4 regions of the Streptomyces sp. GDS52 genome follow, and region 2 is predicted to be linked to each of the others. Evidence: riboswitches for the same ligand, from Rfam matches in the RefSeq annotation. Region 2 holds a riboswitch; each other region holds the start of a gene.

The links. Region 2 has a riboswitch for cobalamin ahead of ACTWJ9_RS10260 (ribonucleoside-diphosphate reductase subunit alpha). Riboswitches for the same ligand answer to the same signal wherever they lie in the genome.
Region 1: linked by a shared signal. The riboswitch ahead of ACTWJ9_RS03040 (FecCD family ABC transporter permease) and the one ahead of ACTWJ9_RS10260 (ribonucleoside-diphosphate reductase subunit alpha) in region 2 are both predicted to bind cobalamin.
Region 3: linked by a shared signal. The riboswitch ahead of ACTWJ9_RS23725 (prenyltransferase/squalene oxidase repeat-containing protein) and the one ahead of ACTWJ9_RS10260 (ribonucleoside-diphosphate reductase subunit alpha) in region 2 are both predicted to bind cobalamin.
Region 4: linked by a shared signal. The riboswitch ahead of ACTWJ9_RS06340 (energy-coupling factor ABC transporter permease) and the one ahead of ACTWJ9_RS10260 (ribonucleoside-diphosphate reductase subunit alpha) in region 2 are both predicted to bind cobalamin.

The regions. Positions count from the first base shown of each region.
Region 1 is NZ_CM125966.1:636,689-640,901, forward strand. Features, by position in the region: gene ACTWJ9_RS03035 (ABC transporter ATP-binding protein) at 1-84, opposite strand, end outside; gene ACTWJ9_RS03040 (FecCD family ABC transporter permease) at 84-1,193, opposite strand; cobalamin riboswitch at 1,295-1,415, opposite strand; gene ACTWJ9_RS03045 (alpha/beta hydrolase) at 1,737-3,368, opposite strand; gene ACTWJ9_RS03050 (GNAT family N-acetyltransferase) at 3,803-4,213, opposite strand, start outside.
Region 2 is NZ_CM125966.1:2,295,090-2,299,302, reverse strand. Features, by position in the region: gene ACTWJ9_RS10265 (ribonucleotide-diphosphate reductase subunit beta) at 1-518, opposite strand, end outside; gene ACTWJ9_RS10260 (ribonucleoside-diphosphate reductase subunit alpha) at 518-2,911, opposite strand; cobalamin riboswitch at 3,037-3,231, opposite strand; gene ACTWJ9_RS10255 (GNAT family N-acetyltransferase) at 3,247-3,753, opposite strand; gene mctP (monocarboxylate uptake permease MctP) at 3,835-4,213, opposite strand, start outside.
Region 3 is NZ_CM125966.1:5,207,324-5,211,536, reverse strand. Features, by position in the region: gene ACTWJ9_RS23735 (glycosyltransferase family 4 protein) at 1-982, opposite strand, end outside; gene ACTWJ9_RS23730 (TetR family transcriptional regulator) at 1,316-1,936, shown strand; adenosylcobalamin-variant (AdoCbl-variant) riboswitch at 2,139-2,235, shown strand; gene ACTWJ9_RS23725 (prenyltransferase/squalene oxidase repeat-containing protein) at 2,359-3,615, shown strand; gene ACTWJ9_RS23720 (SCO2322 family protein) at 3,612-4,213, shown strand, end outside.
Region 4 is NZ_CM125966.1:1,407,383-1,411,595, reverse strand. Features, by position in the region: gene ACTWJ9_RS06345 (energy-coupling factor ABC transporter substrate-binding protein) at 1-349, opposite strand, end outside; gene ACTWJ9_RS06340 (energy-coupling factor ABC transporter permease) at 346-1,101, opposite strand; cobalamin riboswitch at 1,132-1,340, opposite strand; gene ACTWJ9_RS06335 (ABC transporter substrate-binding protein) at 1,518-3,113, shown strand; gene ACTWJ9_RS06330 (ABC transporter permease) at 3,134-4,102, shown strand; gene ACTWJ9_RS06325 (ABC transporter permease) at 4,108-4,213, shown strand, end outside.

The sequences.
Region 1 (4,213 bases), 1.7 Mb from region 2:
TCCCTCGGCCGCGCCCAGTGTGACCTCTTCCAGCAGCCGGGCGCCGTCGGCCTCGACGGTCAGTGCGTCGACGTCGACCTGCATCACATGCCCCCGAAGGTGTAGGAACGGCGGCGCATCAGCAGGACGAAGCACGGCACGCCGATGGCCGCGGTCAGTACGCCCACCGGCAGTTCGACCGGCGCGAGCACCACGCGGGACAGGATGTCCACCCAGATCAGCAGGACGGCTCCGGCGAGCGGTGCGACGGCCAGCAGCCGCCGGTGGTCGGCGCCGACGAGCATCCGCACGGCGTGCGGAACCATCAGTCCGACGAAGCCGATCGCCCCGCTCACCGCCACCACCGCCCCCGTGACGGCCGCGGAGACCAGGAACAGCTCCTTGCGCAGTCTCCCCGGGTCCACTCCCAGCGCGGCGGCCGTCTCGTCGCCCATGGCCAGGGCGTTCAGCCGACGCGCCGACCACCCGAGATGGACCAGGCCGCCGAGCACCGCCCCCGCGGCGATCGGAACGGAGGCCCAGTTGGCGCCGCCGAGGCTGCCGAGCAGCCACATCATCGCGGAACGGGCCGCCTCACCACGCTCGGCCACGAACACCATGAACGTGGTGACGGCCGAGAAGCCGTAGAACATCGCGGTGCCCGTCAGGACGAGCCGCAGCGGGCTCAGGCCGCGAGGGGTGCGGGCGATCGCGTACACCAGCACCATGGCCAGGAGCGCGGAGAGGAACGCCGCCGTGGACAGGGCCCAGACGCCGAGCGCGCCGAAGGCTCCGAAGATGAGCACGGCGTTGGCGCCCACGGCCGCGCCCGAGGAGATGCCCAGTACGTACGGGTCGGCGAGAGCGTTGCGGACCATGGCCTGCACGGCGACGCCGATGGCCGACAGTCCGGCCCCGACGATCGCGGCCAGCACGGCCCGGGGGAAGCGCAGCTCCCAGACAATGGTGTACGCCGGCACCTGGCCGGGGGTGATGGAGCCGCCCGTCAACCCGGCCCACAGATGGTGCAGCACCTCGCCCCAGGCGATCCCCGACGCCCCGATCCCCACCCCGCAGACGAGGGACAGGGGCAAGGCGGCGCCCAGGCCGATCAGGAGAAGGGGCAACGGCACGCGTCCGGGGGACCCGGTCCCGGCTCCGGTACGGGGCGTGCGGGCGGGCGTGGCAGGGTCGGTTCGGAGGGTGGTGGCCACGGACGGATCGCTTTCGCCTCAGGCCGTGCCCCTACGCAACACTAAGGAGCGGCCCCGGGCGCGGGCGCCCTGCGCAGCACCTCTCGCAGTCCACGGCGAATGACAGGAGCCTTCGCACCGCGGGTAATCGGGCTTGCGGGGCCTTGGAGTGGCTCCACCTACCGTTGCGGGTCAGCGCCGGAATTCGACCGGACTTCCCCCGCGGGGCATGTGCAGCTTAGCGCGCCCGCCGGAGCAGCCCCGCCGGTGGTGGCGGAGATCACCCCCACCGGCACTCCCACCGGGCCTCTGCACCTGCCCTGCTCAACGGCCTGGCAGGCCGCCGGCGGCCTGGCCCGGCGAGGAGCTGGACGCGTGCGGCCGGCTGACGCACGGCATCGGGAACCTCTGCGTCGGCACCGACCGTGAACCCGACCACGACGCACGCCGACTGGTCGCACTCCTCATCGCAGGACTGCACCAGGCCCCGGACCGAGATGGGTCCAGGGCCTGGCGCCCAGCGGCTCGGCGGGGAGCGGGGAGCGGCCGGGGCTCCCGGCCGGTTCAGGCGGCGGCGCCGGCCGTTCCGCCGCCGCCGGTGGCGACACCGCCGGCCGGCCTGGTCGCGGAGAAGGGAGGCGTGTCCTGCCGGCACGTCGTTCCGACCGGCGGGAGGGTGCCGTCGACGAGGTAGCGGCTCTCGTGCGCCGTGACGCAGCTGCTGGGGTTGATCAACGCGGTGTGCCCGTAGCCGTCGTTGGTGAGCAGGCGGGCGTTGGCCAGTTCCTCGACCATGGCCTGCGCGTTCGAGTAGGGAGTGGCGGGGTCGTAGGTGGTACCGACCACCAGGACGGGGTGTGCCGTCGGCTTGTCCCACGGACCGCGGTAGCGGTCGGCGGCGACCGCGGGCCAGGTGGCGCACCCCTCGGCGGCCCAGGTCCAGAAGCGTCCGGCGTCGCCCGCACGAGCGGCGGCGGCCTCCTCCATGGCGTGGTAGGCCCCGGGATCACGCGGGTTGGGACTGTCACTGCAGAGCACCGCGGCACCCTGCTCCTCGCCCAGGTACGGGTTCGGGTCCGGAACCGCCGGTGGGGGCGGGGGCGAGGCCGGCTCCGGGGCGCGGCCCCGCCACAGGTCCTGCAGCCGGCCGGCGAGGTCCGTCCACCCCGGGTGGACGACGTAGAGGCTGCTCACCGCGTCGGCGACCGTGCCGGCGTAGGTCCACGCGCCCACGGGCTGCTTCCGGAGCCGCTGCATCAGCTGGTCGAACTTGGTCCGGGTCGCCTTCGGGCCGCCGGCGGAGAAGGCGCAGTGGGCGGTGGTGGTGGACCCGCACAGGGCGAGGAACCGATCCAGGGTCGCCGCCGCGGTGCGGTCCGAGCCCATGCGCAGGAACGTCGTGAGCCGGGGGTCGGCGTCGGACGCGTGATGCGTCCAGGCCTGCGGGTCGATGTTGCTGTCGAGGACCATGGCTCGGACCTTGCCGGGGAAGAGGCCGGCGTAGGTGGCGCCCAGGATCGTGCCGTAGGAAATCCCCTGGTAGGTGAGGTGCGGCTCCCCCACCGCCCGGCGGAGCAGGTCGAGGTCGCGGGCGGTGTCGGTGGTCGACACATGGCGCAGCAGTTCGGGGTCACGCTGCTCACAGCGCCGGGCCAGGTCCTTGTACGCGGCGATGAAGGCCGCCCGCTCCTTCTCGTCCACCGGGAAGCCCGCCGGTTTGCCCGCGTTCCATTCGGCGGCTTCCTCGGGAGTCGCGAAACAGTTCACCGCGGTGCTGCTGCCGACTCCCCGGGGGTCCCAGCTGACGATGTCGAACCGCTCCCGCACCTCGCGCGGGAACTTCTCGTAGTTCTGCGGCATCTGCACGGTTCCGGGACCGCCGGGGCCGCCGGGGTTGAAGAAGAGGGTGCCGATGCGCCGGCCGGGGTCGGTCGCCTTCCGTTTGACGACCGCCAGCTCGAGGGTGCGGCCACCCGGTCTGCCGTGGTCCAGCGGCACCTTCGCGGTCGCGCAGTCGAACTCGCTGCCCCGGACGCAGGGGCTCCAGTCCAGTCGAGGGACGGGCACCGAAGGTGCGGGGGCACCGCCGGCCACGGCGAGGTCCTGGCCGGCCAGTACGGTCGAGCAGGTCACCAGCGCGGTGACGAACGCGGCATGACGTCTGCGGACCGCTGTGAATCGGCGTATGAGGGGCATGGGCATACTCCGTTCGTGGGTTCTCCGTGGCTGAACGCCCCGGGCCGCCGACGCCCTGGCCGCGTGCGCGTCCGGGTCCACCACACAGCGGTCCGTCGGTGCGCGCTCGGCGATACAGCCGAATGGCCCAGCCCTCGCGCCCCGGCCCGGCGCACGGTGGTAAGCGGCGCCATCCGGGCGGGCCGGCGGCCCACCCGTCGGGGGTGGATCGGTGAGCCGCCGGCCGGGAGCGGTCCGGGCGCGGCGCGGACCGGCTCCTCACCGGTGAACTGCTCCTCGTCGTCCGGCGGTGGCCGGCCGTGCGGGAGGAGGTCCTACCGGCCGGGCCGGCGAGAACGTCATGTCTGACGGTGTCTTCGGCCGGACCGGCCGGTGGGAGTCCCCTACGTCTGACGGTGCGGTGCGCCCCCAGGGCCGCCGATCGTCCCGGGTGGTCAGGCGGCGGCCGACCCTCCGTTCAGCGCGGCCACGATTTCCTCGTCCTCGAACTCTCCGGTGGGCGTGAAGCCCAGCGACGCGTACAGGCGGACGGCGGGGGCGTTCTCCGGATGGTAGGAGAGCCGGATCTCGCGGCAGGACGGCAGTGTGGCGAGGCGCCGTATCAGGACGCGCATCGTGGCGCGGCCCACGCCCTTGCCCTGCTCGGCGGCGTCGACGACCATGCCGCCGATCCAGTGGGTGCCGTCCTCCTCGTCGTACGCCCACATGACGTGGCCCACGACCTCGTCACCGGCCCGGACCGCGAGGGAGTTCCAGGTTCCGTCCCGCAGGGAGAGCAGCAGATAGCGTGCGCCGAGGGCGGCCACGAACCGGCGCTGGTCGTCGGCGGGAGCCACGTCGGCGAC
Region 2 (4,213 bases):
CGGCGGCGGTCGGCCCGCGTCTCCAGCCGGTCGAGCTTCTCCACCGAGTCCATCCACCTGAAGCAGAACTCGGCCTTCTCCCGGATGGAGGGGATGTTCTCCACCGCGGCGAAGGCGGCGGCGCGGTCCTCCGGGGCGGGCAGATAGGTGTCCAGCAGGGTCAGATAGAACTGGACGTGCACCGCCTCCTCGAACAGCTGCCGGGAGAGATACAGCCGTGCTTCCGGGGAGTTGATGTGCTTGTAGAGGGTGAGCACCAGGTTGTTCGCCACGATCGAGTCGCCGGTGGCGAAGAAGGCCACCAGCCGCCCGATCAGGTGCTGTTCTTCCGGACTGAGCTTCGCCAGGTCGGCGACGTCCGAGTGGAGGTCGACCTCCTCCACGTGCCAGGTGTTCTTGATGGCGTCCCGGTAGCGCTCGTAGAAGTCGGGGTAGCGCATGGGGCGCAGGGTGAGTTCGAAGCCCGGGTCGAGGAGGTTCTGGGACCGGGCGGTGGCGGTGGCGGCGGTGGTGGACATCACTGGCAGGCCTCGCAGGACTCGGGGTTCTCAAGGGAGCAGGCGACCGCTTCGGGGCCGGGCGCCGGCTGCCGGACGGGGGCTTGTGCTTGCGTGTGCGCCTGGCCCTGGGCCGCGCGGGCGATGCGGGTCGCGGGGCGCGAGCGCAGGTAGTACGTGGTCTTCAGGCCCCGCTTCCAGGCGTAGGCGTACATCGAGGAGAGCTTGCCGATGGTCGGCGTCTCCAGGAACAGGTTCAGCGACTGCGACTGGTCCAGGAACGGGGTGCGGTCGGCGGCCATGTCGATCAGCGAGCGCTGCGGGATCTCCCACGCGGTGCGGTACAGACCGCGCACCTCCTCGGGGATCCAGGTGACGTCCTGCACCGAGCCACCCGCCTCGCGCAGCGCCTCACGGGTCCGCGCGTCCCAGACGCCCAGCCGCTTCAGGTCGTCCACCAGGTACGAGTTGACCTGGAGGAACTCGCCGGACAGCGTCTCGCGCTTGAACAGGTTGGACACCTGCGGCTCGATGCACTCGTACACACCCGCGATCGACGCGATGGTGGCGGTCGGCGCGATCGCCAGGAGCAGCGAGTTGCGCAGGCCGCTCGTGGCCATGCGCGCGCGCAGCGCGGCCCACCGCTCGGGCCAGGCCGCCTCCACGCCGTAGTGGTCGGGGTGCAGGACGCCCCGGGCCGTACGCGTCTTCTCCCAGGCCGGCAGGGGGCCGTGGGCCTCGGCGAGGCCGGCGGACGTCTCGTACGCGGCGAGCATGATCCGCTCGGCGATACGGGTCGAGAGGGCCTTCGCCCCGGGGGAGTCGAAGGGCAGCCGGAGCTGGAAGAAGACGTCCTGGAGGCCCATCACGCCCAGCCCCACCGGGCGCCAGCGGGCGTTGGAACGGCGCGCCTGCTCGGTCGGGTAGAAGTTGATGTCGACGACCCGGTCCAGGAAGGTGACGGCGGTGCGGACGGTGGCGTCCAGCCGCTCCCAGTCGAGGGCGCCGTTCGCCCGGTCGACGAACGCGCCGAGGTTGACCGACCCCAGGTTGCAGACCGCCGTCTCCCCGTCACTGGTGACCTCGAGGATCTCCGTGCACAGGTTGGACGAGTGGACGACGTGGCCCGGCTCGGCGGTCTGGTTGGCGGTGCGGTTGGCGGCGTCCTTGAAGGTCATCCAGCCGTTGCCGGTCTGGGCGAGGGTGCGCATCATGCGTCCGTACAGCTCCCGCGCGGGGAGCGTCTTCGTCGCCAGACCCGCCGCCTCGGCGGCCCGGTAGGCCGCGTCGAACTCCTCGCCCCACAGGTCGACCAGGTCCGGGACGTCGGACGGGGAGAACAGCGACCACGGCGCGTCGGCGTTCACCCGGCGCATGAACTCGTCCGGCACCCAGTGCGCGAGGTTCAGGTTGTGCGTACGGCGGGCGTCCTCACCGGTGTTGTCGCGCAGCTCCAGGAACTCCTCGACGTCCGAGTGCCAGGTCTCCAGGTAGACCGCTGCCGCGCCCTTGCGCCGGCCGCCCTGGTTCACGGCGGCGACCGAGGCGTCCAGGGTCTTCAGGAACGGGACGATGCCGTTGGAGTGCCCGTTGGTACCGCGGATCAGCGAACCGCGGGAGCGGACCCGGGAGTAGGCCAGGCCGATGCCGCCGGCGTGCTTGGAGAGGCGGGCCACCTGGTGGTAGCGGTCGTAGAGGGAGTCCAGCTCGTCCTTGGGGGAGTCGAGGAGGTAGCAGGACGACATCTGGGGGTGCCGGGTGCCGGAGTTGAACAGGGTGGGGGAGGAGGGCAGGTACTCCAGGCGGCTCATCAGGCCGTACAGCGCGGCGACCTCGTCCACCGAGCGGGCGCTGTCGTCCTCGGCGAGGCCGGCGGCGACCCGCAGCAGGAAGTGCTGCGGTGTCTCGACGACCTTGCGGGTGACCGGGTGCCGCAGCAGATAGCGGCTGTGCAGGGTGCGCAGGCCGAAGTAGCCGAAACGGTCGTCCGCGCCGGGGTCGATCAGCGCGTCGAGACGGGCCGCGTGCAGCAGGACGAACTCGGCGGTCCGGTCCGCGACGAGGCCCTCGCGGTGACCCGTCGAGATCGAGGAGGTGAACGACGTGACCCCCTGCGAGGCGGCCTCGGCGCGGATGCCGAGCGTCAGCAGCCGCGCGGCGAGCCGGGAGTAGGCGGGGTCCTCGGAGATGAGCCCGGCCGCCGCCTCGGTGGCCAGCTCCCGCAGCTCGGTCCCGTCCGCACGGGCGGACCGGCCGCGCAGCGCGGCGGCGGCGACCCGTCCGGGGTCGGCGTCGGAGAGGTCGGCGGTCAGCCCGGTCAGGGTCCGCAGCAGCGCGGCACCGGGGCCCTCGCTCACGTCGCTCACGTCGGTCAGGTCGACCGCTGAAGCAGGATCGGCTGGCGCGATGGTCACGTGGGGCTCTCCCTCGCTCGGCACGGGGCCTCGCAGAGGGGAGGGGGCAGCACACGGGCACGCGCACGCGCCACGCGTCCACCGGCCCATTCCACGAGGCCCGGACGTCAGGCACCCGGACCGGACGGCCGGGCGCACTGTCGGCAGGTCCTCGGACTGAAGCCCGTGCGGGCACGCGAAAAATGCGGAAAACGCAAGAAACGCGGACACGCACAAGTACACCGTTGCGGGACAGTTCCGGATTCGCACCGGATTCCCCTGCGGCGACAGCAAGCATGAGCATACATCTTGTGCCGGACGGCGCCAGCGGGCCCATATGTTGTGTCGCGGTGGGGTCAGAACGCCAATGTGCAGGAGAGAAGGTCGATGTCGTCCAGGTGCGGAACCGGGTTCCAGTCACGCTCGGGGGCGCGGACGAAGCCGAGACGTTCGTAGATGCGGTGGGCGGAGTGCATCATCCGCTGGGTCGACAGCGCGATCCCCTCACACCCCGGTGTGGCCCGCGCCCGGTCGACACAGGTGCGGACGAGGGCCTCCCCCACTCCGCGGCCCCGGGCCGCACGGGCGACCACGAGCATCCGGATCTCGGCCTCGCCGGGCCCGGCCAGGTCGGCCATGGGCCCGCCGTCCGGAACGAACGTCACCCCGCCGATCACCCGGCCGCCGTCCACGGCGACCAGCACCTCGGCGGCGGCGGCCCGCTTGGCGACGTCCCTGAGCTCGCCGAGGTACGGGTCGTTCTCCCCGAAGTCGAGCAGACCGTCCTCCAGATAGGTCTGTGCGGTGATCTCACCCAGTGTCTTGTACTCGTCGGGCTGCACCGGCCGAATCATGATGTCCATGGCGCGAGTGTGCCCGACGGGCAGGGCAGCGGGCCGCCGATTTTTTCCGGCGGCCCGCTGCCCCGAGCGCGCTGTACGGCGTCAGTGGGCGCTGCCCGCCGTGGCCGGCGGGAGCTCCACCTCGACGCCGGGGTCGCCCGCGTCCGCCGTGTAGTCCTCCGGCCTGGTCCGGTCGATGCCCTCGGGCGCCTTGAGTGCCCTCATGAGGAAGGTCAGCACGACCGTGACCACGACATTGAGCACGAAGGCGGTGAGGCCGATGTAGCCGATCTCGCCGATCCCCGGGATCTCCTTCGCGGACCCGCCGAAGTGCTTCTGCGTCGGCGAGGCCACCCCGTACGCCGCGACCGTGCCGTAGACCATGCCGACCGCCCAGCCGCCGAGCAGCGCCCAGCGGTGGAACCAGCGGGTGAACAGGCCGCCCACCAGCGCCGGGAAGGTCTGCAGGATCCAGATGCCG
Region 3 (4,213 bases), 2.9 Mb from region 2:
GCACGAGGTCGACCAGTTCCGCGTCCGAGATGCCCTTGACGAACTCGACGGCGCCCTCGAGCCCGTAGCGCTCCACCGCGTCGGCGACGGGCCCCTTGGCGGGGCGCTTGCCGACCACGACGAGGTGGGCCTCGGGCTGCTCGACGCGGACCTTCGCCAGTGCCTCGACGAGGAAGACCAGGCCCTTGAGCGGCACGTCCGCACTGGACGTGGTCACGATCCGGCCCGGCACGACGGGCACCGAGGCGTCCGGCGAGAACAGGTCGGTGTCGGCGCCGATGTGGACGACGTGGATCCGGTCCTGCCGTACGCCCAGGTGGTCGACGATCTCGTCGCGGGAGGTGCCGGAGACGGTGAGCACGGAGGGCAGCCGGCGGGCCACCCGCTTCTGCATCCTGGTGAAGGCGTACCAGCGGCGCACCGAGGCGCGGCGCCGTCTGCTCCCGGCGGCGTCCAGCTCCAGCTGCCGGTCGACGGTGATGGGGTGGTGGATCGTGGTCACCAGGGGTGCGCCGAGGTCGCCGAGCAGGCCGTAGCCGAGCGTCTGGTTGTCGTGCACGACGTCGAAGTCGCCGCGCCGGTCCCGCAGATGGCGGCGGGCCCGCAGGGAGAAGGTCAGCGGTTCGGGGAAGCCGCCGGTCCACATCGTGCCGACCTCGAGCGCGTCGATCCAGTCGCGGTACTCGCCGCGGCCCGGGGTGCGGAAGGGGTCGGGCTGGCGGTAGAGGTCGAGGCTGGGCAGCTCGGTGAGGCTCAGTCCGTCGTGGCCCTCGTCGAGGACGGGGTAGGGCTGGGCGCCGATGACCTCGACCTGGTGCCCGAGGCGGACGAGTTCGCGGGAGAGGTGGCGTACGTAGACGCCCTGTCCGCCGCAGAACGGGTTCCCCTTGTAGGTGAGGAGTGCGATGCGGAGCGGTCGCATGCCGTCGGCGGCGGCGGAGGGACCCCGCGAGGGCCCGGCCTGACTGGCCTCAGCGGTCACCCTGGGCCCCCTTCTCCCTGCACGGTCCCGCGACTCTACGTCGGGACGTTAACCTGGAACAAGTTTCAGAGTTGATCGTTCCGCGGCTCCGAATCTACCGGCAGGTAGGGACGCCGGAAGCAGTGGATCAGGTGATTCACGCCACGACGGGACGCGTGCCATGCTGTCCGATCACCACCCCTCACCGACGGTCACGGAACGGGGCCCATGCCCACGGAAGCCCACACCGAGAAGGCGGCCGAGGCGGCGACGCCGCCCAAGCCGAACAAGGCCGGCAGGACCGCCAGGACCTCCAGGACCGACAAGTCCGGCGAGGCGGACAAGGCGGCGCTCATGGACGCCGGTGCCACCGGAGCCTCCCCCACCTCACCCCTGACCGAGCGGCAGGAGGCGCGCAGGCGCCGCATCCTGGACGCGAGCGCCCGGCTGGCCGGCCGGGGCGGCTTCGACGCGGTGCAGATGCGGGAGGTCGCGGAGTCCTCACAGGTGGCGCTGGGCACGCTGTACCGCTACTTCCCGTCCAAGATCCACCTGCTGGTGGCCACGATGCAGGACCAGCTGGAGCGCATGCACCGCACCCTGCGGAAGAAGCCCCCGGCGGGCGACACGGCCGCGGAACGGGTCACCGGGACCCTGATGCTGGCCTTCCGCGCGCTCCAGCGCGAGCCGCAGCTGGCCGACGCGATGGTGCGCGCGCTGACCTTCGCGGACCGCAGCGTGAGCCCGGAGGTCGACCAGGTCTCCCGCCGGACGACGATGATCATCCTGGACGCCATGGACCTCGGGGAGCCCACACCGGACCAGCTCGCCGCGGTCCGCGTCATCGAGCACACCTGGCACTCGGCCCTGATCACCTGGCTGTCGGGGCGCGCCTCGATCGCCCAGGTCAGGATCGACATCGAGACGGCGTGCCGACTGATCGACCGGACGGCACCGAAGGATGGAGCGCCGTGAAGTCGAAACGTTCGACGCCCTTCCGTCAGCCGCCGCGTGCCGCTCTCACTCCCCTGACCGGTCACCCTTCGGCCGTCCATGGACCGATTGCGCGTGAACGGTTGACCGACGGGGCGGGCCGGTCCATGGCGACGTGACCTCGGCCGCCTCGGTTCACGCCACTTCCGACCACTTTCTTACGTACGGGTAGAGTGACGGCGTCGTCATCACCCGTACGGGGGAAAGCCGGTGCAATTCCGGCGCTGACCCGCAACCGTGAGCCGTCCCCCGGGACGGCGAGCCGGAACGCCCCGGACGGTTCGTGACCGGCTCACGCGCCCGGCGGCCCGCCGGGGCGCGGCACCGTCGAGGTTTACGGAGCCGAGCCGCCGGGATGTCCCGTGCTGCCTGGCTCCCCAGTGGGAAAGAGGCATCCGCCGATCATGAACGTCCGTAGCAGCGCAGCGGTTCTGGCCGCCGTCGCCGTGATCGGTGCCGCCGTACCGGCCGCCGCCGACTCGTCCCCGTCCCCCTCACCGTCCCAACAGCCCCTGCCCGCCGCCCTGTACGGCGACGGCGATCCGCAGTACGACGGCGTGTGGCGGCAGTCGCTCGCCCTGCTCGCCCAGCACACGGTGGGCGTCGAGCCGCCGAAGTCGTCCGTCGACTGGCTGGCGGGGCAGCAGTGCGCCGACGGCTCGTTCGCCCCGTACCGTGCGGACACCGGCACGGCGTGCGACGCCACGACCATGGTCGACACCAACCAGACCGCCGCCGCCGTCCAGGCCCTCGCCGCCCTCGGCGGGCACGACGCCGTCGTCGGCAAGGCCGTCGACTGGCTGAAGTCCGTGCAGAACGAGGACGGCGGCTGGGGCTACATGGCGGGCGGGGACAGCGACGCCAACTCCACCTCCGTGGTCATCGGCGCGCTCACCGCGACGGGCGAGAAGCCGGCCGAGGCGGTCAAGGACGGCAAGTCCCCCTACGACGCCCTGCTGAAGCTGGCGCTGCCGTGCGACGACGAGGGTGACGGCGCGGGCGCGTTCGCCTTCCAGCCGGGCAAGAAGGGCGAACTGGTCGCCAATACCGACGCCACGGCGGCGGGCGTGGCCGGCTCCCTCGGCGCGGGCCTGGTGGTCGAACCCGGCAAGGGCGAGTCGGCGGACGCCGGTTGCGAGAAGGCGGACACGCCCGAGCAGGCCGCCGCCAACGGCGCCGCCCACCTCGCCGGCGTACTCGCCGGGGACGACCACCTCGTCTCCGCCCTCCCCGGCTCCGAGGACCAGCCCGACTACGGCAACACCGCCGACGCGGTGGTCGCGCTCGCCGCGCAGGGCGCCACCGGGCAGGCCGCGAAGTCCGCGGCCTGGCTGGCGGAGAACGCCGCCGACTGGGCCGCCCAGAGCGGCCCCGCCGCCTACGCCCAGCTGATCTTCGCCGCCCACGCGACCGGCACCGACCCGCGCGCCTTCGGCGGCACCGACCTGGTGAAGCAGCTCTCGGCGACCGGGCCGGCCGCCGGGGAGTCCTCGCGGACGGCGAACGACGACAAGGCCGGACAGGACGAGAAGGCCGCGAAGGCCGCGTCGGACTCCGGGTCCGGCCTCCGGTGGACCCTCTCGATCGTCGGTGTCTGCCTCGTCGCCGCTGTCGGCGCCGTCTTCCTGCTGCGCGGCCGGAGCCGGAAGCAGCAGTCGTGATCCGCCGGGCCACCGTGCTGTTCCTGGCCGCGCTCCTGCCGCTGCTGGCGGGCGTGGGCCAGGCGCAGGCCGCCGGCTACCGGTACTGGTCGTTCTGGGACCTGGACGGCGACGCGTGGACGTACGCCACCCAGGGGCCCTCGACGGCCCGTCCCGCCGACGGCGACGTCCAGGGTTTCCGGTTCGCCGTCAGCGAGGACTCCGCCGACGCGACGCGGCCCCGGGGCGCCGCCGACTTCGCCGCGATCTGCGCGAAGACCCCGGCGAAGGACGGTGAGAAGCGGGTGGCCCTGGTCATCGACTTCGGTATCGCCGCCGACGCCCCGTCCGGCGAGACTCCGCCGGACGGCCGCACCGCCTGCGCCCGGGTCCCCTCGGACGCCACGACGGCCGAGGCCCTGGCCTCCGTCGCCAAGCCCCTGCGCTACGACAGCAACGCCCTGCTGTGCGCGATCGCGGGCTATCCGGAGAAGGGCTGCGGGGAGCAGGTGTCGGGCGGCAGCGCACCGGCGCCCGGGAAGCCCGAGAAGTCGGAGGGGGAGGACGGCGCGAAGTCCTCGGCGCCGACGGCGTCTTCGTCCTCCTCGGAGGGCGACGG
Region 4 (4,213 bases), 890 kb from region 2:
CGGGGGCCGCGTCGTCGACGTCCGCCGCGGTGGTGGAGGTCCCCCGCTCCCGTTCCGCCCCCTGCCGGCGCCCCCGCCGCAGCCCGAAGTAGTACGCGAGCACGCCCGCGCCGATCGCCGCCTGGAGGGCGAACAGCGCCGACTCGATCTCCCCGGACGGCGGTTCGTACAGCGGCGAGAACCACGGCTCGTAGTCCGGGTCGATCTCGGTGATCGCGACCTCCGCCTCCGCGTCGGCGCCCGCGAACGGCTCCTCCTTGTGATCGCCGAGCCCGAACACCAGCGGCACCACGGCGAGCACGGCCACCAGAAGCAGCAACAGGGAGTTGATCTTCGCGTTCCGGCTCATCGGGCCACCGCCTCGCCCGTGCCCGCGCCTGCGTCCGTATCCGTGCCCGTGCCCGTGCTTGAGCCCGTGCCCGCCGACTTCTTCCCGAGCCCCGCCACCAGCACCCCGAGCCGGGTCAGTTCGCCCCTGCTGGACTGCACCAGCAGGCGCATCACCAGCACCGTCAGCAGCCCCTCGCTCACCGCGAGCGGAATCTGCGTGACGGCGAAGACGGAGCCGAACTTGCCCAGCGCGCCCAGGAATCCGCTCCCCGGGTCGGGAAAGGCGAGCGCCAGCTGCACACTCGTCACGCAGTACGTCGACAGGTCGGCGACGAACGCGCCGCAGAACACCGCCACCATCAGCGGCGCCCCGGACCGCCGCACCAGCCGGTAGACCCCGTATCCCGCCCACGGACCGACGACCGCCATCGAGAAGACGTTGGCGCCGAGCGTGGTCAGCCCGCCGTGGGCGAGCAACAGGGCCTGGAACAGCAGGGTGATGGTGCCCAGCACCGCCATGACCGGCGGCCGGAACAGGATGGCGCCCAGCCCGGTACCGGTGGGATGGGAGCAACTCCCGGTCACCGAGGGCAGTTTCAGCGCGGACAGGACGAAGGTGAACGCTCCCGACGCGCCCAGCAGCAGCGTGCTCTCGGGATGTTCCCTGACCTCACGGGTGAGCGTCCGGGCTCCGTGGACGACGAACGGCGCCGACGCGACGCCCCAGGCGACCGCGTGCGCCGGCGGTAGAAAACCCTCGGCTATGTGCATGACTCGGCAGACCCTCTCCAGCACCTCGTGGATGGTTGACGCGCCTTGGCCGGTCTCCTGGCTGACGGGTACCACCGCCCGTGCTCCGCCTTCCCGGGTCCGAGGTGGACCCAGTGGCTGCCGTTCGGTCCTGTCGGGGGACAGGGCCTGGGGCCGGAGCCGGACTTCCCGATCACAGTGGCGAGGGCCGCACCGGTATCGCACCGGATTTCCCGTTCACCAAGGCGTGGCGACCCTAGACCCCGTTCCGGGCCGCTGACAAGCACTTCCGGGGGGCGCGCGGACGGCGCCCGGCGGCGCGCGCCCGGCGGACCCGGTCCGCCGAAGCGCGGGAATGAGGGGAGGGGGTGCTGGGCAGAACCCTGCTGCAACTAATATGCAACAACGAGATCCGGGCAGCAAAGGTGTGGAATTCGATGACGACCCGACGAATAAAGGGTGCCGCCGTCGCGGCGACCATGGCCGCCGCGGTCGCCGCGTGCTCGGCCCCCGGCGGCGGCACGGACGGCGCCGCGAGCGGCGGGTCCGCCGACTCCGTGGTGATCGGGGTCCCCTCCGAACCGGACACGCTGAGCCCCCTGCTCGGCTACGGCAAGGACGGCAACTCCAAGATCTTCGACGGGCTGCTCGCCCGGGACGCCGACCTGGAGCTCGAGCCCGCCCTCGCCAAGGCGCTCCCCGAGATCACCGACGACGGCCGCACCTACACCTACACCCTGCGCCCGGACGTGAAGTTCAGCGACGGCGAACCCCTCACCGCCGAAGACGTGGTCTACACGTACGAGACGGTCCTCGACGACAAGACCAACAACACCGCCAAGAGCGAACTGGACGCTGTCAAGGAGATCCGCGCCGACGGCGACGACAAGGTCGTCTTCACCCTCAAGTACCCCTACGCGGCCTTCCCGGCCCGCACCGTCCTGCCCATCGTCCCCGAACACGTCGCGGGCGAGCAGGACCCCAACACCGGCGTCTTCAACACCGCGCCGATCGGCACCGGACCGTACCTCCTCACCGGCTGGAGCAAGGGCGAGAAGCTCACCTTCAAGGCGAACCCCGACTACTGGGGCGGCGCACCGAAGGTGAAGAAGCTCACCATGGCGATCATCGCCGACGACGACGTCCGCGCCACCCGGCTGCGCTCCGGCGACCTCGACGGCGCGACCCTCCCGCCCAACCTCGCCGCCACCTTCAAGAACGACGACGGCCGCAAGACCTACCAGGCCACCACCTACGACTTCCGCGCCGTCACCCTCCCCACCGGGAACAAGATCACCGGCGACACCACGATCCGCCGCGCCCTCGACCTCGCCGTGGACCGCCAGGCCATGGTCGACAAGATCCTCGACGGCGCCGGCCGCCCCGCCTACGGGCCGCTGCCCCTCGACGACCCCTGGTACGCCAAGGATGTCGAACGCCCCCAGGACCTCGCCGAGGCCAAGAAGACCCTCGACCGCGACGGCTGGAAGACCGGCACGGACGGCATCCGCGCCAAGGACGGCACCCGCGCCGCCTTCACCCTCTTCTACCCCTCCGGCGACAAGGTCCGCCAGGACCACGCCCTCGCCTACGCCTCCGACGCCAAGAAGGCCGGCATCGACGTCAAGGTCGAGGGCGCCACCTGGGAGGTCATCGAACCCCGCATGGGCAAGGACGCCGTCCTCGCCGGCTTCGGCAGCACCGGCGACCCCGACTTCGGCCTCTACACCCTGCTCCACTCCTCCCTCGCCGGCGACGGCTTCAACAACATGCCCCACTACGACGACCCCGCCGTCGACGAGGCCCTCGAAACCGGCCGCCGCGCCCAGAACCCCGACGACCGCAAGGCCGCCTACGACGACCTCCAGCGCGCACTCGTCAAGAACCCCGGCTACACCTTCCTCACCCACATCGACCACCTCTACGTCCTCGACGACCGCTGGGGCGACCTCACCACCCAGGTCGAACCGCACGAGCACGGCTTCGCCAGCGGCCCCTGGTGGAACGCCGAGGACTGGCAGCCCAAGAATTGAAGACCCTGCCCTGGACGGCGATGGGACACCTCGTGGCACGGCGGGCCCTGCTCGCCGTGCCCGTCCTCCTCGTCGTCACCTTCGGTGCCTTCGCCCTCGCCGCCGCCTCCCCGTTCGACCCCGTCAAGGCCTACGCCGGAACCGCCGCCCTCGGCGCCGACCAGGAAACCCTGGACCGGCTCCGCGACAACCTCGGCGTGGACCGGCCCTTCGCCGTCCGCTGGTGGGAGTGGTTGACCTCCGCCCTCACCGGCGACCTCGGCCACTCCAGCGTGATGCGGCAGCCGGTGGCCGAGGCGATCGGCGAACGGCTGGTCTGGTCGACCCTGCTGTGCACCGTCGCGTTCGCCGTCGCCGTCCTCCTCGGCACCCTGCTCGGCGTCCTCGCCGCCCGCCGCCCCGGCTCGCTCGTCGACCGCACGGTCACCTCCCTCGCCTACTCCCTGGAAGCCGCGCCGGTCTTCTGGATCGCCCTGCTCGCCGTCTGGATGTTCGCCCTCCACCTCGACGTCCTCCCGGCCGGCGGCCTCACCGACACCGGCAGCGAACACGTCACCGCAGGCCAGGTCACCAGCCACCTGATCCTGCCCGCCGGCGTCCTAGCCGTCTCCCAGCTGCCCTGGTTCACCCTCTACGTCCGCCAGGGCGTCGGCGACGCCCTGGCCGAGGACCCCGTGCGCGGCGCCCGCGCCCGCGGCCTCGCCGAACGCACCGTCCTGCTCGGCCACGCCCTGCGCTCCGGACTGCTGCCGGTGCTCACCCTCATCGGCTCCCGCGTCCCCGAACTCATCACCGGCGCCCTCCTGGTGGAGACCGTCTTCAGCTGGCCCGGCATCGCCGCCGCCACCGTCGAGGCGGCCACCGCCGTCGACTTCCCCCTCCTGGCCGCCCTGACGACCCTCGCCACCGCCGCCGTCCTCGCCGGAAACCTCCTCGCCGACCTCCTGTACGGACTGATCGACCCGAGGGTCAAGCTGGAGGAGATGTGATCCCCATGGCTGACACCACCGCGGAGAAGGCCGACGCGACCACCCCCACGGCCGACGCGACCACCCCCACGGCCGCCGCGGCCGCCTGGCGCTCGCACGGCACCACCCGCC